DNA from 4 places in the Pseudoalteromonas sp. NZS127_1 genome. Region 1 is predicted to be linked to each of the others. Evidence: predicted binding sites of a transcription regulator. Region 1 holds the regulator's gene; each other region holds the start of a gene.

Evidence for each region. Region 1 encodes sigma-54, which starts transcription at its own class of promoters, with help from an activator protein. Its sites were predicted from a motif close to GTTGGCACGNNNNTNGNNT; they were not measured.
Region 2: a site for sigma-54 is predicted at 2,276-2,294, ahead of I6F50_RS02915 (EF-hand domain-containing protein). Genes of this name have one in related genera too.
Region 3: a site for sigma-54 is predicted at 3,000-3,018, ahead of fliE (flagellar hook-basal body complex protein FliE). Genes of this name have one in related genera too.
Region 4: a site for sigma-54 is predicted at 3,161-3,179, ahead of I6F50_RS19765 (YggN family protein). Genes of this name have one in related genera too.

The regions. Positions count from the first base shown of each region.
Region 1 covers NZ_JADYXO010000003.1:2,280-8,335, forward strand. The annotation lists gene mgtE (magnesium transporter) at 1-32, opposite strand, end outside; gene I6F50_RS04345 (HPr family phosphocarrier protein) at 163-435, opposite strand; gene rapZ (RNase adapter RapZ) at 478-1,323, opposite strand; gene ptsN (PTS IIA-like nitrogen regulatory protein PtsN) at 1,342-1,794, opposite strand; gene hpf (ribosome hibernation promoting factor) at 1,799-2,086, opposite strand; gene I6F50_RS04365 (RNA polymerase factor sigma-54) at 2,113-3,612, opposite strand; gene lptB (LPS export ABC transporter ATP-binding protein) at 3,682-4,407, opposite strand; gene lptA (lipopolysaccharide transport periplasmic protein LptA) at 4,404-4,949, opposite strand; gene lptC (LPS export ABC transporter periplasmic protein LptC) at 4,939-5,493, opposite strand; gene kdsC (3-deoxy-manno-octulosonate-8-phosphatase KdsC) at 5,490-6,041, opposite strand; gene I6F50_RS04390 (KpsF/GutQ family sugar-phosphate isomerase) at 6,042-6,056, opposite strand, start outside.
Region 2 covers NZ_JADYXO010000001.1:712,784-718,839, forward strand. The annotation lists gene I6F50_RS02900 (YciK family oxidoreductase) at 1-18, shown strand, start outside; gene rluB (23S rRNA pseudouridine(2605) synthase RluB) at 102-974, opposite strand; gene scpB (SMC-Scp complex subunit ScpB) at 971-1,561, opposite strand; gene I6F50_RS02915 (EF-hand domain-containing protein) at 1,713-2,234, opposite strand; gene I6F50_RS02920 (hypothetical protein) at 2,462-2,893, opposite strand; gene xthA (exodeoxyribonuclease III) at 3,134-3,940, shown strand; gene I6F50_RS02930 (energy-coupling factor ABC transporter permease) at 3,946-4,593, shown strand; gene I6F50_RS02935 (putative RNA methyltransferase) at 4,590-5,405, shown strand; gene yfbV (terminus macrodomain insulation protein YfbV) at 5,402-5,848, opposite strand.
Region 3 covers NZ_JADYXO010000002.1:137,725-143,780, forward strand. The annotation lists gene fliG (flagellar motor switch protein FliG) at 1-899, opposite strand, end outside; gene fliF (flagellar basal-body MS-ring/collar protein FliF) at 892-2,607, opposite strand; gene fliE (flagellar hook-basal body complex protein FliE) at 2,628-2,960, opposite strand; gene I6F50_RS03750 (sigma-54 dependent transcriptional regulator) at 3,117-4,583, opposite strand; gene I6F50_RS03755 (PAS domain-containing sensor histidine kinase) at 4,580-5,692, opposite strand; gene I6F50_RS03760 (DNA-3-methyladenine glycosylase I) at 5,825-6,056, shown strand, end outside.
Region 4 covers NZ_JADYXO010000040.1:5,757-11,812, forward strand. The annotation lists cyclic di-GMP riboswitch class I at 13-101, opposite strand; gene I6F50_RS19740 (cytochrome b/b6 domain-containing protein) at 190-846, opposite strand; gene I6F50_RS19745 (AzlC family ABC transporter permease) at 954-1,658, shown strand; gene I6F50_RS19750 (AzlD domain-containing protein) at 1,655-1,954, shown strand; gene I6F50_RS19755 (glutathione peroxidase) at 2,027-2,524, shown strand; gene I6F50_RS19760 (PA3496 family putative envelope integrity protein) at 2,642-2,827, opposite strand; gene I6F50_RS19765 (YggN family protein) at 3,217-4,011, shown strand; gene I6F50_RS19770 (PLP-dependent aminotransferase family protein) at 4,297-5,739, opposite strand; gene I6F50_RS19775 (DMT family transporter) at 5,842-6,056, shown strand, end outside.

The sequences.
Region 1 (6,056 bases):
AGTGGGTAATCTTGTTCAAAAGCTTCAGGCATTGGCGTCCTTTATAAATTTTTATATTATTTTATGGGGAGAGGTGAGTTAACTGGCGTCACTAACCGTATTTATTTTATATATCTGTTTTAGTTGGGGCATTAGTAATGCGAGCATTATTTTTATAACTGTTTATTCTTGTTCATTAAAACGTTGTGCTATTAATTCTCCAACAGCATGTAAAGCTTGCTCAGAATCGGGGCCTTTGCATACAACTTTTACTTCTTTGCCTTGGCTACTTTCAAGTAACATTAGTGCAAGTACGCTATCGCCTGCGGCTTCTTTGTCATCTTGAAATAATGTAATTGTCGCATCAAACTGCACTGCCAATTGGGCAAGCACGGTGGCTGCTCTGGCGTGCAATCCTAATTTGTTTTTTATTAAAAAAGTGTCTTCACAATGCATAACTTACTCTACTTAAGCTGAACAGGTGATTATTCAGCTATATTATTTTTCTTGTTCGCGATGGCGAATTTTCACATTGGGATGTGTCATTGCAAAACTTTCACCGATAGTTTGCGCTAAATATACAGAGCGGTGTTGCCCGCCTGTACACCCAATGGCAATGGTTAAATAACTGCGGTTATTTCGCTCTAAGTGCGGTAACCACGTTTGTACAAATGTTTGAATTTGCCATGTGAATTTTTGCACTATGCTGTGATTGGCCAAATAATCTTTAACAGGTTGATCTAACCCATTTAAAGGTTTTAATTCAGGTTCCCAATGTGGATTGGGTAAAAAGCGTGCATCAAATACGTAATCTGCTTCTTTTGGTATACCGTATTTAAAACCAAACGATTCAAACGTGACAATCAGTTGCTTATCTTTTTTACCTAAAATCTTTTCACGAATAGATTCAGCAAGTTGATGAACGCTTAAATCAGTTGTATCTATCATAAAGTCGGCGCGGGTGATTAATACATCAAGTAATTCTTTTTCTTTTTTGATGGCTAAATCAAGAGGCAACGAGTCAATTGATAGTGGGTGTAATCTACGAGTTTCAGAAAAACGTTTGATCAATGTTTGATCGTCGCTATCTAAATAAAATAACGTAGGTTTTGCAAAGCCAGGCAAGTATTCAAGAATATCGTTAAATTCATCTTGTTGTTTAGGGATGTTACGCACATCAATGCTAACAGCAATTTTATCATAGCTATCAGACACACTGCGAACTAATGAAGGAAGCAAGTTAACTGGAATATTATCTACGCAATAATAACCTAAATCTTCTACAACGCGTAAAGCAACCGACTTTCCAGAACCAGAACGGCCGCTTATGATAATTAACTCCATTTAACACCCTTTATAAAACTATGATTGATTGACAATAACTTGGTAAAGCTCAGTATCTGATTTTGCACTGCGTAACTGTTTACAAAAATCTTTGTTGTTTAGTTTATCAGCAATGGTTGCTAGAGTCTTTAAGTGCTGCTGGTTATCGCCATCTGGTACGATGAGTGCGACGAAAATATCAACAGGGCGATTATCGATCGCATCAAAATTTATTGGAGTTTCGCTAACGAGTACTAAAGCCAAAGGCTCTTCTGCACCGCTCATTCTTCCATGAGGAATGGCAATGCCACGCCCTATACCTGTACTACCCAATTTTTCTCTGCTCATTAAAGCATTAAGAATATCTTGTTGCGGTAAATACGGAAGTTTGTCGTGAGCAAGTTCGCTAATGAACTCTAAAATTCTTTTTTTGCTATTAAAAAGGACCGCAGCTTTGCTGCAGTCCTGGCATATAAGTGAGCTTAATTTCATCATATTAGTGTCGAGCAAGCTTCTCTTTGTGTTTAATTACTTGTCGATCGAGCTTGTCGATCAACGAGTCAATGGCGGCATACATATCTTGATGTTCTGTAGAGGCAAATAGCTCAGCACCGCTTACGTGTATGGTGGCTTCTGCTTTTTGATTTAATTTTTCTACATCGAGAATGACATGAACATTATTAATATGATCAGAGTGTCTTTCTAGCTTCGCAAATTTGGTATTAATATAGTCTCTTAGTGAATCGGTTAATTCTACGTGACGACCAGTTAAGTTTAGTTGCATAAGCATTACCCTCTTTTTTTTGCGTCTTAAATCAAACTTTTACGCTGATTTGACGGTGGAATAGCCAGAGATTCGCGGTATTTTGCGATTGTACGTCTCGCTACTTTAATTCCTTGCTCAGCCAATATATCCGCTATTTTGCTATCACTCAATGGTTTTGCTGAGTTTTCTGCTGCGATTAATTTTCGGATAAGCGCACGGATTGCTGTAGATGAACATTCACCACCGTTTTCGGTGCTTACATGGCTTGAGAAAAAATATTTAAGCTCAAATATACCACGGGGTGTGTGCATATACTTTTGGGTTGTTACGCGCGAAATTGTTGATTCGTGCATTTCTACCATTTCAGCAACATCATTTAAAACCATTGGTTTCATGGCTTCAGGACCGTGTTCAAAAAAGCCTTGTTGTTGCTTAACAATACAATTTGTCACTTTTAATAGCGTGTCGTTTCTACTTTCTAAGCTTTTAATAAACCATTTAGCTTCTTGTAAATGCGAGCGAATAAACTGGCTGTCACCACTGGATTTTACAGTGCGAGACATTGCCGCGTATTGGCTATTAACACGAATTTTAGGCATGCTGTCTGGGTTTAACTCAACAACCCAGCGGCCTTTAATTTTTTTAACTGACACATCAGGAATAACATACTCAGATTCTTCTCTTACAATAGTATCTGCAGGTTTAGGGCTAAGAGTATGTATTAATGTCATTACTTCCTTAAGCTCTTCTTCTTTGAGCTTAGTTTTCTTCATTAATGTACGATAGTCACGAGCAGCTAATAAATCAATATGCTCGGTTAAAATCATTTTTGTTTCATTAATGTAAGGTGTTTCTTTATCAAACTGGTTAAGCTGAATACACAAACACTCTTGTAAACTACGTGCAGCAATACCAACAGGATCAAACAGTTGGATGCGTTTTAATACAGCTTCAATTTCATCAAGTTCGACTTCGTTATCATCTTCGTTTTCTTGATTAAAGCTTTCTAAAATCTCTTCGCAGCTTAGTGTTAAAATACCTGAATCATCGACGGCTTCTACAATAGCAATAGCAATAGCTTCGTCTGTAGGGCTAAATGGCGTTAGTTGTAACTGCCACATTAAATACTCATGGAGCGTTTCAGTAGAGGCGCCTTGGTATATTGATTCGTCTTCAGGCATCGGACCCGATGATGCTGCTGGGGCGGCACTCATGTACTCATCCCAACTAACATCCATAGCCATGTCGTCACTTAGCGTGTCTTTTGCAAGTGCTTCACCACTATCTTGTTCGTATTCGCTTGGAGCATCATCGGCAGATGCGCTAACAGTTATGTCATCTGTATCTGCTTTTTGCTCGTTTTTACCTGCAGCGTCTTCTGAATAGTCTGCTTCTTCAACCTCTAATAGCGGGTTGCTGTCGAGAGCTTCTTGTATTTCTTGCTGGAGATCCAATGTACTGAGTTGCAACAAACGAATAGCTTGTTGCAGCTGTGGAGTCATTGTAAGTTGCTGGCCCATGCGCAGCTGTAGTGATTGCCTCATGTATCTCTAACAATCCTTTTATGTTGTTATAATTAATACTAGCAGATGCTTAAAGACATGGCGTAAATGTTACAGCCTAAATTGCTCGCCTAAGTAAACATCGCGTACTGTTTTATCATTTAATACGTGTTCTGGAGTACCTGATGCAATCAGCTCCCCATGAGAAACAATGTAGGCTTTTTCACAAACATCAAGGGTTTCTCTTACGTTATGATCGGTAATTAATACACCAATCCCACGATTTTTAAGATGTTCTATTATTTTCTTTATGTCTAATACCGAAATCGGGTCAACACCTGCAAATGGTTCATCCAGTAATATAAATTTAGGATCTGCTGCCAGCGCACGTGCTATTTCAACACGACGACGTTCGCCACCCGACAATGCCATACCTTGGCTATCACGAATGTGTTGTATGCTAAATTCATCTAATAATTTATCGAGAGTGTCTTCTCTAGCTTGTTTATTTAACTCTTTGCGCGTTTCTAAAATGGCCATTAAGTTTTGATAAACAGTCAGCTTTCTGAATATTGAAGACTCTTGCGGTAAGTAGCCAATGCCTAATCTAGCACGACTATGCATAGGTAAAAGAGTAATATCGTTATCGTCTATCGATATTTTACCTTTGTCGCTAGGTACAAGTCCTACTATCATATAAAACGTGGTAGTTTTACCTGCGCCGTTAGGGCCAAGTAAGCCAACAATACTGCCAGCTTTGACTTCAAGGCCGACGTTTTTTACAACTTCACGGCCTTTATAGCTCTTTGCTAATAGCTCTGCTTTTAATGTGCTCATGGTTGACCTTTGTCGCTTTTTTTACTTTTTTTAGTCTCGATTGGTACTAAAATTGTGTGAACGCGGTCAGTTGAGTTTTCATCTTTTTCGGCACTGATTAGCTGCTGCTCTATATCGTAGGTAATGCTTTTAGCATTTATTTTTTGTCCCGCTTGCGATACTTGTGCATTACCAACAAGCGTTAAAAAACGCTTAGATACATCATAACGTACTTCGTCAGCACTGGCGCTCATAGTCGTGCCATCTGATTGCTTTTCTTCAAAGTGCGCAGGGCTACCTGTAGCAATTAATAATTGTTTATTATCGCCAAGTTCATCGCGTTTATGTACTTCTAAGCGGTCGGCTGTGATACGGCGGTTACCGTGAATAATTTCAACGTTTTTCTCAAAAATCCCGACATTAGCTTTTAATTGACCTTCTTGCTTATCGGCGCTTATTGAAATTTGATTTGCAGCCGGTTGCGTGTTTTGCTCTGCAGCACTACTATTAAACGCTAGTATAAGTGTAGGAATAATAAGTGATTTTAATATTTTATTGGTCATAATATATGGTTCGCGTATGGTTAATTAGTTTTATCACTTCGGTTTTTAAGTCGGCTTCTAGGCCTTTACCAGTGATTTTTAAATTGGGTCCAGTGATGATAACGGGTTGCTCCGAACGCATTGTTAATAGCTTTATATCTACCTGAATATTATCAGCATTGATTTTGTCTATCATGGCGTTATCGGTTAAGTTTTTGGCAACCACATTGCCTTCTAAAATTAATTGTTTGTCTTCGTATAATGTTGCTTCGTCTGCATTTATTTGCCACGTTTGCTTTTCGTTATATAAAGTAAAAATAGGTTTTTCAAAAAACGTAAAACCTAATTGTTGATATAGCTCCATTTTAGCCGCAGTGACTTTGTGGCTAATTTTACCTTGTTCGTCATAGGCTGTTTGTTTGAGTTCTATGGCTATGTAATCAGGCTTGGCAATAACTTCAGGCTCAGTCTGAGGCACAATATTTGTTTGTGTAAAATAAGGGTACCAAAGCCAAACCATACAGCTAATGAATAAAACGCTTAATATTATGCGCGCTGCATTCATGAACTAGTGCCTTGTGTAGTCAATGCTTTACCATTTTCAAGCATAAGTAAGTCGGTGAGCTCTCTTACTGCACCAAAGCCGCCAGGCATTTGCGTTACATAGTGTGATAAACGTTTAATAAGTGGATGGGCATCATTTACTGCAACAGCAAAGCCGACTAATTCCATAACGGGCATGTCAGGACCATCATCACCGATATAAGCAATTTGTTCATCGCTAAGGTTGAGTTTGTCTTTTAGCTCTTGATAGGCAATGAGCTTATTTTCTTGGCCTTGATAAATATGCTGTACGGTTAAGCTGCTCATACGTTGTTGCACTATTTGTGAATGACGACCAGTAATTACAGCCACTTCAAAGCCACTGTTTATAAGCGCTTTAATGCCAAAACCATCTTTTGTATTAAATGCTTTTAGCTCTTCACCTTGATTACCAAGGTAAATACGGCCATCAGAAAATACACCATCAATATCGCATATAAGTAGTTTTACTTTTTTAGCGCGTGCTTTTGCATCATCGCTCAGCGGTTGATAGAGTTCTTCAAATTGCATTTATAATACTCCTGC
Region 2 (6,056 bases), on a different contig from region 1:
GCTCAAGTAAAAAAGTAGTTTGGAGTTTAAATAGTTTAAACAACTCACATTAAAAAAGCCGCAATTAGCGGCTTTTTTGTGTTCAATAAATAACTAATTGATTATTTACGTTTAGTCGGCTTAACACGCTGATTGTGTTTTTTAACTGCTTTACGAATTTGGTTGATTTTAGCGCGTTTATCTTTGCGTTTTTCAGGCATAACAGAAAGCTTAGTTTGTGTTTCGCGGCCTAATTTAACGGTTTTACGCAAGTAGTTTACTGTTTCTAAATCATACTCCATCCAACCACCTTGTGGCACGCGCTTATCAAGCTCTAGTTTACCGTAACGAATACGAATAAGACGAGATACTTCCGCATCTTGAGACTGCCATAAACGACGAACTTCACGGTTACGCCCTTCATTTAACGTTACGTTAAACCAACGGTTAACGCCTTCGCCACCCATAGGGGTTACAGTCGTGAATTTGGCTGGACCATCTTCAAGCTCAACACCACGTAGTAAGTTTTTAACCGTCTCGTTGGTTACTTCACCAAATACACGTGCAGAGTATTCACGCTCTACTTCATAGCTTGGGTGCATTAAACGGTTTGCCAGTTCACCATCGTTTGTAAAAAGCATTAAACCCGATGTATTAACGTCTAGTCGACCAACCGCAATCCAGCGATCGCCATCAATACGAGGAAGTCGGTCAAATACAGTACGACGCCCTTCAGGATCTTTACGTGTGCTTAACTCACCTTCTGGTTTGTTATACATAATCACACGACAGATTCGGTCTGCTTTTTCTTCGATTTTTACACTGTGTCCGTCAACACGAATCAAATCGGTTTCTTCAACACGGTCACCTAACTTTGCCACTTTACCGTTTACACTAACGCGGTTTGCGTCAATGTATTTTTCCATTTCACGGCGTGAGCCTACGCCTGCACGGGCTAAGACTTTTTGTAACTTTTCACCTTGTATAATACTCATTCGGATGGTTCTCTCACAGAAGGATCGCTCAATAACTGGTTAATTTTACTTTGCTGCTCTGTTGGCAACGCAGGTAAATTTTCAAGTCCAGTTAACGAAAAATAATCTAAAAATTGCTTAGTAGTTGCATATAAAGCCGGCTTTCCCGGAACCTCTTTATGCCCTACCACTTTAACCCACTCTCTTTCGAGTAAGGTTTTAATAATATTCGAACCCGTAGTAACACCCCTTACTTGCTCAATTTCGCCGCGTGTAATGGGCTGCCTGTATGCAATAAGTGATAATGTTTCCAGTAAAGCACGCGAGTATTTTGGTGCGCGTTCTTGCCACAAGTTATTTAACCAAGGGCTTAAACTACTGCATGCCTGAAACCGATACCCACTACCAACTTCAACTAAGCGAATACCACGAGTTTGAAAATGCTCTTGTATTGTATCTATTGCGTCATTTATTCGTGCCATAGAAATAGCTAAATCTATTAATACGATGTCTTTAAGGTGGCGTTTACTAACAGGCTTATCTGCAACAAAAATAGCTGCTTCAATGATCTCAACTAGTTGTTCATCACTAATTCGCCGACCCGCCATACACACTCCTAACAAATAAAAATACACAGCCATCTATTATGACAGAACAACACCAAACTAGGAAAATATATCTATCAAATAACTAAATTTAAAACACAAAAAAGCCAGTGCCTAGCACTGGCTTTAATCTTACTTACTAAAATGGTAACTATTAGTTACTTTTAAAAGCTTCTAATGCATCATCTTCAGCTACTGCGTTACCGTATTTTTTAATGTAACCCATAAACTCGCTTTTACTGATGCGCTTATCTTGGTTTTTATCCATGTAACCAAAATGATTTGAAATATCATCATCGTTACCTTCAACTACCGAGATATAGCCATTGCTGTCGTTATCTAGACTTGCAAAGCTGCTTTCAATTTTATCGAATTTAGCAATTTCAGCTTTAAATGCCGACTCACTTACTTCAGAATCAGTGGCTACTTTGCCATTATTAAGCTTCATATAAGTGTTAAATTCTTTGCGGCTAATTTCGTTATCCATATTGGTATCAATATTTGAAAAATGGCCCCAAATGCTATCGTCATCAGCTTCAACTTTTGAGATGTAGCCATCGCTATCATTATCTAAACTTGCAAAGTCACTGTCTATTCTTTCAAGACCTTGATTAGATGAACAAGCCGCTAAGCTTAATGATGCTAAAATAGTGGCTGCTAATGTTAACTTTTTCATAAGACGTATCCTTCGTAATTAATTAAATGTCACTTTAACTAATACAAATCCAATGCCAATAATAGTTAACTTATAATAATCAATAACTTAATCTCGATCGGTATATTTATTAAACAGTTTCAATAAGTTAAGCTTGCAAGCTTTGCAAACAACCTTGTAATTTTTGCAAAAAAATACCCGGTAAAAACCAGGCATTTCAAATTTACTTATTATAGTTAAGCTAATAATTAGATTGCTGCGTTTTGGTAGCGTTTAACAAACTCAGTAACGTTTTGACCATTACATTTTAATGAGTTTAGGTTACCAATTTTTTGACGAACAGGTGCTAAACCTTGTTTTAAAGCCGTCATACATAATTGAGTTTCTTGTTGAGCGTCTTTTGCAAATACTTCTACTTTCTCAACTGATGCGTTGCTTAATGTCGTTTTTTTAGCAATATCACGAATATCTTCACCATTACATAAAATGCTTTTAGAAAAACGAGATAGGTAAACACCGTGCTGGGCAGCTTCTTTACGAGCAACGCTAAAGCCTTCGTTTGCACTTAGTACACATAACTTAGACTCAATTTTGTTATCTTGGCTAAAGTAAGTATTGCTTTGAGCTGACGCAGTTGCAGATGCTAGTAAAGCAGTGGCTAAAAGTAGTTGAGTTTTCATGAGAGATCCTATTTGAACGAGCTAAACAAGTGAATTTCGCGCATTATATATTCAATAAAGTTAAGTTCAATTGAATTTTTTATTTATTTAAATAATTAATATTGTATTCACAATGTTTAAACTTTACCCATCATTTGATCAACATTTGCGCAGCTATTATCTCAATTCAGTCATGTTATGTGCGCGTATTTACTGATACAATTTAATCTATTAAATAGAACCAATTTTAAGGTAAATTTTATGAAAGTGATTTCTTTCAATATCAATGGTCTGCGTGCTCGTCTTCACCAATTACAAGCAATTATCGACAAACATCAACCAGACGTTATTGGCTTGCAAGAGATTAAAGTTCACGACGAAGCATTCCCATTAGAAGATGTTCAAAAAATGGGATATCACGTCTACTTTCATGGTCAAAAAGCGCATTATGGCGTAGCTATGTTATGCAAAAAAGAGCCTAAATCGGTCTTAAAAGGTTTTGCCACCGATACAGATGAATCGCAAAAACGCATGATAAGCGTCACTGTTGAACAAGAAAACGGTCGCGACCTTACTGTCATGAATGGCTATTTCCCACAAGGTGATAATATTAATCACGAAACTAAATTCCCTTATAAACGTCAATTTTATAAAGATTTAATGACACACCTTGAAACCAATCACACACCCGATCAAGACGTCATCGTTATGGGTGATATCAACATATCACCTACCGATTTAGATATTGGTATTGGCGAAGTAAATGCTAAACGTTGGTTAAAAACGGGTAAATGTTCTTTTCAACCGGTAGAGCGTGAATGGCTTGCAACATTACTTAATTGGGGTTTTAAAGACACCTTTAGAGAGCAAAACCCCGAAACAGACGATCAATACTCATGGTTTGACTATCGCTCTAAAGGGTTTGTAGATAATCGAGGACTTCGTATAGATGTAGTGCTTGCAACCAATGAGCTTGCAGCACGCTGCATAGATACAGGTATTGATTACGAACTTCGCGGTATTGAAAAACCGTCAGATCATGCCCCTATATGGTCAACATTTAAGTAATTATTATGCTCAGCCTAACAATGCAGGGGCTACTTTTGGCTCTTGTAATTATTATTGCTCTATTAAGCTTTGATAAAAAAACATATAAAACATTGCTTAATACGCCAGTCCGTCAAACTGGCGTACTTGCGTGTGCGTTAGTGTTTGCAGTGCTTTGGCGAATAAAGGCTGGCATTTTAACTGGCCTTGATTTACACATACTAGGTGTTACGGCTGCTACATTAATTTTAGGCTGGCGGTTGACTATTTTAAGTAGCCTACTTGCCACAGCCCTACTCGCTGCCTTTGGTCAAATTGAACTTGAGCTGTTACCAGTACAACTGCTTATTGGTGCGTTTATTCCTATTTTATTGAGCTATCTTGGCTTTATAATTAGTTACCAATATTTACCTCGTCATTTTTTTGTCTATATATTTGTTTGTGCGTTTATAACCGCAGGATTTATAGCCTGTATAAAAATAAGCCTAGGTGCTTTATTTTACTTAGCTATAGGGCAATACAATTGGCAAGAACTTGCAGATAACTACGTTTATTTAAGTGCCATAATTTGGTTTCCTGAAGCAATGCTCAACGGCATGGCTATAACAATTATGATCACCTATCGCCCGCATTGGGTAAAAACTTTTTACGATAAGGACTACCTAGGCTCATGAGTCTTGAATATCAATGCCCCCTGTGTAACCTAGCACTTTTGAAAACTGATTCAACACTTCGTTGTGCTAACAACCACAGCTTTGATTTTGCTAAAGAAGGCTATGTTAATTTACTGCCTGTGCAACAGAAAAATTCAAAACAGCCGGGTGATTCACTTGAAATGGTACAAGCCAGACGTGCATTTTTAGAGCGTGGGTATTATCGTTTTTTACAGCAAAGCCTTAGTGATATAATCAGTAATATAAGTGCAAAAACTATTATTGATTTAGGATGCGGTGAAGGGTTTTATACCCAAGCAATAGCGAATAAAACAAATGCTGTTGTATACGGTGTCGATATTTCAAAATCAGCGGTTAAATATGCAGCAAAGCGCTACCCTAATTGCCATTTTAGTGTGGCATCAATCAGCCAAGCTCCCTTTAAAAGCCAATTTGCTGATGTACTTGTTAGCGTATTTGCACCTTTATTTGAGCAAGAGCTTGAACGCCTAGCAAATCAAAACGCAACATTAGTGGTTGCAAGCCCAGGACCCTGTCATTTAAAAGAGCTAAAATCGTATATATATTCAGAAGTAAACGAACATACTGAAATAGCCACTCCAAAAGGGTTTCAAAAATCAGAGCAGATCCTTTTAACAGAGCATGTAGCGCTTAGCTTTACTGATATTAAAAACTTAATAATGATGACGCCATTTGCATGGAAATTTAGACCCGAGCACTGGACAGCACTCGAAGAAAAAGGTGAACACACTGTCACCTTATCGTTTTATATTACTCAGTTTACCAAAATAGATAATGATGTAACTCTCTAAAACTGCTCTTTAGTAAACGCCCTGTCCATTTTATCAAACATATCTTTAAGTAAATTGGCAAGCTCCATATAACGGGGCTTGTTTTCACTTAACTGCGTTTGATATCCATTAGCTGCCATTTTAGTGTACAGCTCGTTATACCATTTTTGCATCGCAGGCTCTAAAGGCGTTTGCGCTCGCTTACCCAACCAAAATAAACCTTGTAATGGTAGCGATATAAAAAATAATGCACTTGCAATGGCTTGCGGTAAAAAATCAGAACCCAAGTAATTTAGCTGAAAAAACAATGTTAGCATGGCTAAGATTGGCATTACTGTAATGGCAAGCTCAGTCGCTCTAATTACTCTAAACTCTAAAAATAAGGGCGCAAGCTCTTTGCGCATTGGCCATTTTTTACCATACAAACGGCCAGTTTGTAGTTGTGACATCACACTTTTTTGCATCATGACTCCTCACAGATACTGCTTTTAAATACAATGGAAAAACGAGCTATACGCAAAGTGTAACACAAAATGAAAGAGTTACACTTTCTCAGTAAAACAGCTTAAATTTACCTTTTAATGGCGAACAATCCTAACTTAAACATCTCAATTAAGGTAAAGTATTTAACATTGCGTTAACCACTTTGCAATTGAACATTCAATTGTTTTA
Region 3 (6,056 bases), on a different contig from region 1:
AGCATTTCGGCTGCACGCTTAGACATATTGCCCAGTATTTTGTCTTTAAGCGCATCGTCGGTGCCCTTAATTGCTTTCATTAATACGTCTTGTTGTACTTCTCGTAGGATTGCTTGAATACCACGGTCTTCAACATCCATTAAGTTTTCAAACACAAACATTAAGTCTTGAATTTGCTGCGACATCTCTTCGTCATGTTCACGAATAGAGTCCATTAACTGCCCTTCTACATTGGTATCTAGGTAATTCATAATATCTGCAGCGGCTTTTAAGCCACCCATTTTAGCAGCTTGTGCACCTGCTTGGCCGGCAAATTGTTTTTCCATAATTTCGTTTAGCTCTTGCAGTGCTGCCGGCTGAACTTCTTCAAGGTTTGCAATACGCATGGTTAAATCTAAGCGCACTTTTTCAGGGAACTGAGCAATAATCTCAGCTGACTGCTCTGGCTCTAAATACGATAATACAATGGTTTGAATTTGTGGATGCTCATTACGAATAATATTCGCTACCTGCTTAGAGTCCATCCATTTTAATGAATCCAAGCCTTTAGCGCCTGAGCCCATAACAATTTGGTCAATAAGGCTAGCGGCTTTGTCTTCACCAAGTGCTGCAGTAAGCGCTTTTTTAATAAAATCTTCTGACTGAAAACCAATGGTACTAAAGCTTTGAATTTGTTCTATAAACAAGTTGTGTACAGCGCTAATTTTAGCTTGAGATAAATCCTGTAAACCAGCCATCGCCATACCCACTTTTTGTACCTGTTTAGGTTCTAAGTGTTTAAGGATTTGCGCGGCATCTTCTTCTGATAAACTCAAAAGTAATATAGCGGCTTTATCTACCCCATCTAGCTTATCAACATCAAAGGCTGGCGGGAGTTGTTTTTGTTCTTGATCAGTCATCTTCTGTTAACCACGCTTTGACTACTTGTGATGATAGTTCTGGTTCGTTAGCTACAAGGGCACGAATCGCTTTAAGTAAATCTTCGTCGCCATGTAAATCCGGTAACTGCAGTGTACCATCACTTGAGAAACCAACCGAAGCAGAATCAAAGTCTTTATTTAGCATATCAAGTGTATTGTCGCCAATATCTACGCCTGAACTTAATGCATCTTCGTCGTATTCTTCTAGTGTATCGTCTGGGTAAATTAAGCGTTTAAGCATTGGTTTTACTACTGCCATTATCAATACAATGATAACTAAGGCGCCTAATACAAGGCGGGCTATTTTCATAAACCAGTCTTGTTCCCACAGTGGCACTTCTATTGCTAAATTTGTTTCTTCACGTACAAACGGCACTGTCACTACTTCAAGTGCATCACCACGTTGCATATCAAAACCTACACCACCTTGCAGTAAGCGACGAATATTTGACAATGCCTCTACCGAGCGTGGAGTCATGGTTGTTTCACCGTTTTCTCCCACTTTAGCAATGTAGTCAACAGCAACTGATACGCTTATTCTACGTATTACACCACTTTGCTGGCGCTTATGAGAAATTGTAGTGTCGAGTTCATAATTACGCGTGGCTTCTTTGTGGCTGCGTGTTGGTGATGTAGCTGTGCCTGCACCACCTTGCCCCGCAACCTCAGGAATGTTCGAGTTTAACGGTGGCTGATTTGTAAGCGCACCTGGAATACCAACAGCTAGGCCGCCAATGTTATTTTCTTCAAATGTGGTTTCGCTTCTAACCGCTGGTAGGTCTGGGTTATAACGCTTTTGAGTTTCCTCAATCGAGCTAAAGTCCATACTCAAATCAACTTGAGCTGTATAGTTTGCAAGCCCAACAACCGGTATTAAAATACTGTCTATTTTTTCAAGGTACTCTTGTTCGCGCTTACGTTCTAAATCGTATTCTTTACGAGAGCGTGCTGCTAATGAGCTTTGCGAACCTGAATTTAGTAATCGACCATTTTGATCGGTAACAGTAACTCGCATAGGCTCTAAACCCTGTACTGCCGAAGCAATCATATCAACAACAGAATCTACTTCTTCACGGTCAAGTGAGCGTCCACGTTTGAGTGTTAATACAACTGTAGCGGATGGTTTTTTCTCTCTGCGGGCAAATACGTTTTCTTTAGGAATGGCTAACAATACTTTAGCGCGAGTAATATTATTAAGCTCTTCAATGGTCCGTGCTAATTGCTGTTCACGGCCATGTTTTAGGCGTTCGCGCTCTAAGCGTTGGCTTACACCAAAGCCCATATCTTGCATAATTATGTCAGAGCCCGACGCTGGCCCTTGCTCTAACCCTTCGCGGGTCATTAACAATTTAATATTTTGGTATTCGCTTTCATCAACCGACACAACGTTGCCATCTAGTTGATATTCAATTTGTTGCGCATCTAAAAAGTCGAGCGTTTGAATAAGCTCTTCAGTTTGCATTTTGCCTAACGGGCGCATATCTGGCTGACGAGCCCAAATAATAATAAAAATCGCGATAGCTAAACAAATAGCCAATGCTATAACCAATGTTACTTGGCGCAATACATCAACACCATTTAAAGCACTTAAGTAGCCTGACTTTTGTTCTTGTTGATCATCACCACCACTTTGGTCAATACCGCCACCAGCAAGTGCTAGGTCTGTAGATTGGTTAGATTGCGCCACAATAATTCTCCACTACCTAATTAAACAGGCATGTTCATGATTTCTTTATAAGCTTCAACAAGTTTATTACGAACCTGTACTGTAGCCTCAAAAGCAACTGACGATTTTTGAGAAGCAATCATCGCCTCAGCAAGCGATACACTTCGATCACCCATCTCAACTGCTGTTACTTTTTGAGCGGCATCTTGTTGTAATCCGTGCACTGAATTTAGTGCATCACTTAGCATGTCGCCAAACTGGGAAGTAGAAGTAGGTTGAACTTGAGTCGGCAATTTATTTATTTGATTATTACGGCCGGCTTCTAAAGCCATTGATTGCATTTCTTGAAATACAGCACTGTTTTGAATTTTCATAATTTATCTCTGACACGCAGTGAACTCTTACAAGTAATAAAGCACAAAGCATGCCAAATAATTAATTGTTAAAATACATGGGGTTAACTTTGATTTGTGTTAGTCAGAGTTTTGACAACCCTAAGCTTGCACTGCAAACTTAGGGTTTATAGGAGGTTATGCAGGAAGTGAAATACCTAAATCGCGCATTTGCGCTAGTTTATAACGTAAAGTTCGTGGGCTTATGCCCAACGTTTCGGCAACGTCTTTACGCTTGCCTTGGCAACGCGCAAGAGTTTCTAAAATAATGCGATGCTCTTTGTCTTTAAGCTCATCTTTATAGCTACCGGTATCTGCCGCTAGTAAACCTTGCTTAGGCTCATCCTCGGCATGCGATTTTTCATCATAATATGCAGAGCTTAGCGTGCTTTTATCAACGCCTTTATCTGCGTGAGCTAATTCTGTTGGCGATACTGTTTGCGCCGATGCCAATGATGGCTCCATAACAAAGTTATTAGATACTAAGTTTTCGATAAAAATAGCATGCTCGTTTATTGTATCGCCACTTCGCAATATAAGTGCACGCTGTATAACGTTATCAAGTTCGCGCACATTGCCAGGCCACGCATGAGCCAATAACTTTTGCTCAGCAGCTTTATCTAAATATGCCATGGGCTCTTTGCTTTTACTTATATGGCGCTCAATTAAATGCTTAGCCAATACAATAATATCGCCAGGGCGTTGGCACAATGGTCGCCACATTAGTGGAAAAACATTAAGCCTGTAATATAAATCTTCTCTAAACTGATTTTCAGACACGGCTTCTTTTAAATCACGATTACTGGTTGCCAAAATACGTACATCGAGCTGGATTGTTTTACGACCCCCTAAACGCTCTACTTCACGCTCTTGCAGTACGCGTAAAAGTTTAGCTTGTAGCCCTAAGTCCATCTCAGTAATTTCATCAAGTAAAATAGTACCGCCTTGTGCTTGCTCAAACTTACCCGGACATGCTTGAATCGCCCCCGTAAAAGCTCCTTTTTCGTAACCAAATAACGTGGCTTCGAGCATATTTTCAGGAATTGCCGCGCAGTTAATCGCCACAAATGGCTCATTACATCGGCTCGACTTATCATGAATATAACGAGCAAGTACTTCCTTACCTGAACCACTTGGGCCAAGTACCATCACACTTGCATCAGAGCGTGCTACTTTACTCGCAAGCTCCAATAATTGAATACTAGTTGGGTCGGCAACAATAGGTCCGTCGGTTTCTTTTGCTTTTTCAGGCAGATAACGACTCACCATATTTAACAGCACTTCAGGTGCAAATGGTTTAGCCATGTAGTCAATTGCACCTAGGCGCATGGCTTCTACCGCATCGTCAATTGTGGCGTACGCCGTCATCATCAATACAGGTAAATCAGGGTGGTTTAATTTAATACTGCGTAGTAAATCCAGTCCACTCATTGCGCCCATTTGCACGTCGCTTACAACAAGCGAAAATTGATCTTTTTTAAGCAGTAACATTGCTTGCTCAGCACTGTTGGCTGCAACACATTCAATACCCGACATTTCAAGGGTATCTATTAAGGCTTCACGAAGCCCTGCGTCATCTTCGACAACTAAAATAGTGTTACTCATAATGAACCCTCTAGTTTAGATGTTGCTTTAATAGGCAGTAACAAACTAAAGCAGGCACCACCCTGCGTATTATTGGTCACATCAACACGACCTTGGTGCGCACTAGCAACCGAACTCACTACAGCAAGCCCTAAACCTGTGCCCTGACTTTTTGTAGTAAAAAATGGTTCAAAAATTTTATCGCTTTGGCTTAAATCAACACCTGGGCCATTGTCGCTCACACTGATACGAACCATATCTAAATCTTTTAAATCTCTTTGTGCGCTAATTTTTACTTTTGCGCCGCTGCCAATAACTTGAATACTATTGTGCACAAGATTTTGAATAGCACTGGCCAATGCCGTTTTATTACCGACTATTTGTATATCTGGCTCTGGTAAGCTTACATCCAGCTCACTTTCATTAAGTGCGACCATCGCATCAGCGCCCGCTTTAACTTCTGTTAAAAGCTGCTGCATTGAAACTTGCTCAACAACTTGCTGATCGCCACTTTTAGCAAATAACAGCATGTCGTTTACTTGAGTTTCTAAATCTTTTAAACGCGACATTAACTTTGTTTGAAAGTTATCGCGAGATGCTTCGGGTAAGCGCTTTGATCCTAAATTAGCGGCGTAAAGCATAGCGGCTGAGAGCGGTGTACGGACTTGATGCGCCAGTGACGCAACCATTTTACCCAGCGCGCTTAATCGCTGCATATGTGCAACACGTTTTTGTAAACGGCGAGTTTCGGTTAAATCCGTCATTAAAATAAGTTGCCCAGGCTCTGGTGCTAAAGCGGTAATATCAAGCTTTATTAGGCGCCCGTCTTTTAAAGACACTTCGTGACCATCGTCTTGATGCGGCCTAAAAGAGCGCTGAATAACATTAAACCAGCGTTCGCCTTCAAGTGGCTCGCCAAGCATATCAATCGCTATTTGATTCGCTTTTGCAATCAACCCTTTGCCATCAAGTACAACCACGCCTGCTGGCATGGTATCAACCAAATGCGAAAGCCAACTTGCTTGCTTGCGCAGATCGCTTAATTCACCAATGTACTCCTCTTGAAGTAAACATGGGTTATACTGATTTGCAGAAAAAAACTGTGGTTTTAGCACGCTAGCAAGGGCCATAATCAAATCTCGAATTGATGTAGATATATGTCTAAATGCACGATTTATACCAAAATTTATTTACATACTTATCATTAAGTTACATCAATAATTTGAGCGACATAAAAATGACGCACACAAAAAGGAATAATAATGAGTGAGCAAATAAAGTGCCGTTGCCCGTGGCTCGACACTACTAAACCCGACTACGTTATTTACCATGATGAAGAATGGGGCGTCCCTCTTTATGATGATTCAAAGCTGTTTGAATTTATCACGCTTGAATCCGCGCAAGCCGGCTTAAGCTGGTACACAATTTTAAAAAAACGCAGCGGTTATAAAAAAGCATTTGCTAATTTTGATGTACAAAAAGTGGCACAATTCA
Region 4 (6,056 bases), on a different contig from region 1:
AACAACACGTTATGCAGTAGTCCCGCTACCATAGCTTTATAAAAAGCCTTAGACCGGAAACTTTGCGCCCTAATCTTTCGATTAGTTTGCCAGCAATGCGGCGATTATAATTCGGCCCCGCATAACAATCAAACAAAAGAATGTAACCAAAAACAAAAACCAACCCTTTAAGGTTGGTTTAATGTATTTTTAACTAAATAAATAAGTTAAAGGTTCTTTTGCCCACGTAAATATCAGCAACACCAATAAAGATATAAATATTAGCCACGCAGGCCAAGACGCTTTTGTTACTTTAGCCTCAGAGTCATCCGCTTTTAACTCTTTTGAGCCTGTGATCATCGCCTTAACTAGTGGCTTACCTTTTATTCTATAAACAATAATAGCTAATACATGTAAACCAATAGCATAAAGTAAAATGTCAAAATTCAGCTCATGTAGCCAATTTGAAAAATCAATCACATAGCTAGACACATATTGAGCAAGCGGGCCGTCAGTTAAAATGCCATCACTACTCATTAACCCGGTAATAAGCTGCGTAATTATAATTATAAAAAATACCATTACCATACAACTGCCAGGTGCTGAATGACCTAGCGAGTCGCTTGGTGTCTTTAGTGCCTTTAAAATAGCACGAGGAGAGTGCAGCAACCCACTTAATCTCGCGGTTTTACTTCCGATAATGCCCCATATTAAACGTGTTACGATAAGTGCCAAAGTAAAAAAGCCAGCAACAAAATGAAGCTCAATCATGCCCTCTTCAATACTAAAATAAAGCACCGCAATACTTACAACCAAAAACCAATGAAAGCATCTAATAAACCCATCCCACACTTTTAACGTCGTCATTGCGCCTATCCTTAAAAAAACAGTATTATCTAATTCGTTAACTACTTTAACATCATAATATTAAGGTATCCTTATGCGCTATTCTACTCACCAACAGAGTAAAAATCATGCAACCAGTTAAAAAAGCTATTTTAAAAGGCTTTTTAGATATGCTACCACTTTGTTTAGCCGTTGTTCCTTGGGGTATTTTATGTGGCTCTTTAGCCATACAAAATGGCTTTAGCGCCTTTGAAACCCAAGCAATGTCGTTATTAGTTTTTGCAGGCTCTGCACAGCTTGTGGCGATTGAACTTATGGCGGGCAACACCCCCTTGCTAACCATTCTATTCACAACATTTATTATTAGCTCTCGGCATTTTTTATACGGATTAGCCGTGCGTCATAAGGTGATTGATCAACCTATGCGTTGGCGCTTACCGGTGAGCTTTGTTCTAACCGATGAGCTATTTGCATTTTCTCATCACCGAAAAGCATACAGAACAAAAACACGTTTAATATACGCATTAAGCGCAGGGTTTAGCTTTTATATTGCATGGAATATTTGGACATTAATTGGCATTGTAGCGGGCACAATGCTGCCAGATTTAACCAATTTAGGGCTCGACTTTGCAATTGCTGCGACGTTTATCGCTTTGGTTATTCCGGGGATTAAAAATTTGGCCTCACTTGTTACGGTAATTGTAGCGGGTATTAGCGCAACGCTTTTAAAAAGCACAGGATTTGAGTTATGGCTTGTTTGCTCTGCACTACTGGCAATGAGCGCAGGTTATACTACAGCCAGGCTAACCGCTAAAAAGGAAGTAACGCCATGATGACGACTATTTTACTCATGGCGTGTATTACATTTTTTACACGTTATTTATTTTTGCATCGTGCTTTACCGTTTAAAGTGGGACCTAAAATGCAGCAGTTTTTAAGCTTTAGCGCCCCCGCAGTGCTTACCGCTATTTGGGTGCCTATTGTGTTTTTAAATGAAGATGGCATTAATTTAAACTGGCAAAACCCTTATTTAAGCGCCGCGATAGTTGCTATTATTGTTGCCTACAAAACACATAATATTTATTACACAACGCTTGCCGGCATGGGACTATTTTTAATATTAAATTAGTGCGTTCTTTATACTTTATGAAAGAGTTCACTCAGGTTAAAATGCGGCTAACAACAATAAAAAGACGTCAATATGCACAAATTTCATCAATTAAGCGCAACAAGCTTGCAGGGTCAACCTATCAACTTTAAAGATTTTGAAGGGAAGGTTGTGCTTATTGTTAATACCGCAAGTAAATGTGGATTTACCTACCAGTACGAGTCACTGCAAGCTTTGCACGATAAGTATGCCAGCCAAGGTTTAGTTATTTTGGGATTCCCATGTAACCAATTTGGTCAGCAAGAACCAGGGAGTGCAGAACAAATTAAGCAAGAATGTTTAATTAACTACGGCGTTAGCTTTTTAATGGCAGCCAAAGTAGATGTCAACGGTCAGCATGCACATCCGGTATTTCGTCACTTAAAATCAGCCTTACCTGGTTTTTTAACACGTAAAATAAAATGGAATTTTACTAAATTTTTAATTGCCGCAGATGGTACGCCAATTAAGCGCTATGCACCTTTTACTAAACCCGAAAAGCTAGAGCTTACAATTCAAAAAGCATTAACGCAGGCTAAAAATATGCTTTAAAAAGTAATAAAGAGGCGCAAGGCCTCTTTATTGCCAATACTATTAAAACTAAAACATACGTATAACTGTACATTTAAACTCTCAATATTAATTGGTATCTATTTATACTAGCGAAATTTAATCGGTGTAATCGCTTAAATCGTCTTCGCCTAGATTTTTACGCAAGCGTTTTTGCTCAAGGTAGTCTTCCAACTTCTTCTTAACCTTTTGCTTGTTCTTATCGTGTTGATTACGTCCGAGCATTTCGTACTCGTCTTCAACAAAATCGTCATCTAGCGCATCGTAACTAAATGTCTTACCCACAACCCACTCCATAAAGTGTTTGAGACCAACCAAGGATTTTATTATCGCAATAGTCGGTAAAATTAAAAAATGTTCAACGCTAAAGTGCTCTGCAAATTAACATCAAAATAAAGCCACGTGACTACTGTAAATAGTCTTCATGTCAGTAATGTGAATAAATAGCGCTAAATTTGAATTGAGGAAAGTGAGAGTTTTTTATCGTATCGATAAATAAAATTTATTAATTTTTATTAGTTAGCCAATTTGACTAAAAAATGGTTGTTTATTAATTAATTTCACTTACTAAAAAACAAACAAAAACAGTTAACCATCTGTTTTATATTAAAAAATAAAACTGGCACCAAACTTGTTATTAATTAATCGTCATCAACAAAAAGTAGAGAATAAACATGAAAAAATTACTATTAGTTAGCGCATTAATTTGTACACCTGCTGCAATGGCTCACAACGACAACGATTCAGCCATTTCATTTAGCAACGATGAATGTAACGTCGAATTTAAAAATGACGTACGCATTAAGCCAAACGAATTAGAAATTTTTACCGCCAACAATAAAACCATGCAATTTAATACCCATGGTGACTTAACCGTAAATGGCGAATTTGTAGCGCTTAATAATTCACAACGCGAAGCGCTAACTAAATACTCTGATAGCTTACGCACACAATTACCTGAAGTAGCTAATATAGCGCTAGAGGGTGTTAAAATTGCCGGTGTGGCATTAGAAGAAGTAGGCAATGCATTTAATATAGACGGCCTTGATAATATGTCTGAGCTTATGGACGACATTAAAATTGAGGTAGAAAACACATTTTACCAGCAAGGTACATTTGTAATGGGTCAACAAAGCTTTAACCAATTTGGTGAAAACTTTGAGCAACAATTTGAAGAGCAAATAGAAACGGTTGTTGAGTCTGCCGTAATGCAATCTATGGGCAGTATTTTAGTGGCTTTAGGCTCTGAATTACTTGGTTCAGGTGGCGATATGGATGCCTTTGAGCAACGCATGGAAAATATGGGCGCTCAAATAGAAGAAAAAGTAGAGCTTCATGCAAATGCACTTGAAGAACGCGCTAACTCTTTATGTGAAAACTTTGCTGATATTGCAAAACAAGAAGAGCAATTAGTAATGCAAGTGCCAGAACTTAAAGGTTACCAGTTATTTAGCTTTAAACTCAATTAATACAGCAAACGTTATTTAACATCCCTTTGGCAGCACTTAAGTTTACTTAAATGCTGCTTTTTTGTGTTTCACAAACTTATACCAACCTGCATAAATCTTTGATCAATTTAACGAATTAAATTGCACTATAACTTCGTTAAAATTTTTTATTTACGACTGCATGGATGCAGGAGGTAGAGCAATGCAGGGAGCAATTGCCGAGAACAACTAGATACAAAAACTTTTGCCTAGTTCTAGCGTAATTTTCTTAACGTTAAATAGACCCCATATATAAGCAGATTGGCATTACTTTTTAGCTAATAAAGTAAGCTTACCCAGAGTAATAATTGCTTGCTCTATCTGCTCGCTCCACTGCACACCATAACTTAATCTTACACAGCTTTTATATTTATTAGAGGCTGAAAAAATAAGCCCCGGGGTTATGCTAATACCCACTTCAAGTGCAAGTAAAAATAACTTTTGGCTATCGTATTCGCCTCCTAAATCAAGCCACATTACGCAGCCTCCCTTAGGGTCGCTTATACGTGTGTTTTTTGGCATAGCTTGTTGTAAGCACCATCGCATACGCTCTTTATTATCGCGCAGGCGCTGCCTAAGTACTTTTAAGTTTCGGTCGTACTCGCCGCTGGCTATAAATTCTGATAACGCCCATTGGTTTATTAACGAAGCAGAGCAACTTAGTGCTCTTTTATATCGCCTTGCTTGTGTTGCAAATTTACCGGCAACTAACCAACCTACACGATAGCTCGGCGCTGCCGTTTTAGAAAAAGATGAGCAACTGATCACTAATCCTTTTTTAGAATACGCTAAAGCAGGAGTGCCTCGTTTTGCCGTAAAGTATAAATCGCCGTATACGTCATCTTCAATAAGCACTACGTCGTGGCTTTCAAGTAGTTCCACCAGCTGCTGTCTGTTTGTATCAGGCATAAAACTGCCCACGGGGTTACTAATAGCAGTTGAGAATAAACAGGCTTTTATATCATGCTCGTTTAAAGCACGTTCTAAATCGTTTAGCCAAATGCCGTTATCTGGACACAGTGGTATTTCGAGCGCTTTGAGGCCTAAGCTCTCTATTAGCTCTATAATACCGTGATAACAGGGCGTTTCTATGGCCACTATATCGCCTGGCTTTGTTACACATTTAAGCGCAATAGCCATGGCTTCCTGTGCACCATTGGTGATCACAAGCTCGTCCATATCAATACCAATGCCAAAATCTAGATAGCGATGCACTAGTTGCTTTTTTAGCGGTACAAATCCATCTGTTGGCCCATAGTTAATGGCTTTACTGCCGGCAATTGTCATTACGCGGCGCATGTTTCTGGCGAGTGCTTTATCGGTAGGTGCAGCGGCTATCGGGTTAGCGATACCAAAAGGGACTACGTTAGCTTGATGAATGGCGCTGTATACCTGCTCTATTAAGGCTTGTTTATTTACCACAACAGGCTCTCGACTTAACTTAACTCGCTTAGGTAAGTTATGCGCGGCGTTAACCGCTTTTAAAAAGTAGCCTGATTTTTCGCGTGCCTCTACTAGCCCTTGATCCTCAAGTGCTTGATACGCTTGTTTTACAGTGGGAATACTTATATTTAAGTTATCTGCCATTTTACGCAGTGATGGAAGTTTTTCGCCGGGGAGTAAAACTTGTTGAGCACTCATATCTCTAATTAACTGAATAACTTGTTGATATAAAAAATCGTGCCCTTGGCTATTTTTTTGTCTTATCATCACACACCGAATCTGTATAGGTTACATTTTTACTTTTCTGTATATGGTAAGTATACAGATAGGTCTTAAAATAGCCATTCAATCGGGCTTTGAGGACTAACCATGAAAAGTGCAGCGTTATACATTACAACCGTTTTAATTTGGGGTTCTACTTGGTTAGCCATAGAATTTCAGTTAGGCGATATTGCAGTCGAGTTATCGTTATTTTATCGCTTTGCTATTGCAGCACTTTTAATGTGGTTGTATGTAGCGTACAAAAAACCCGACATGCGTTTCTCATTAGTCGATCATGGCTTTTTTGCTTTATTAGCTCTGTT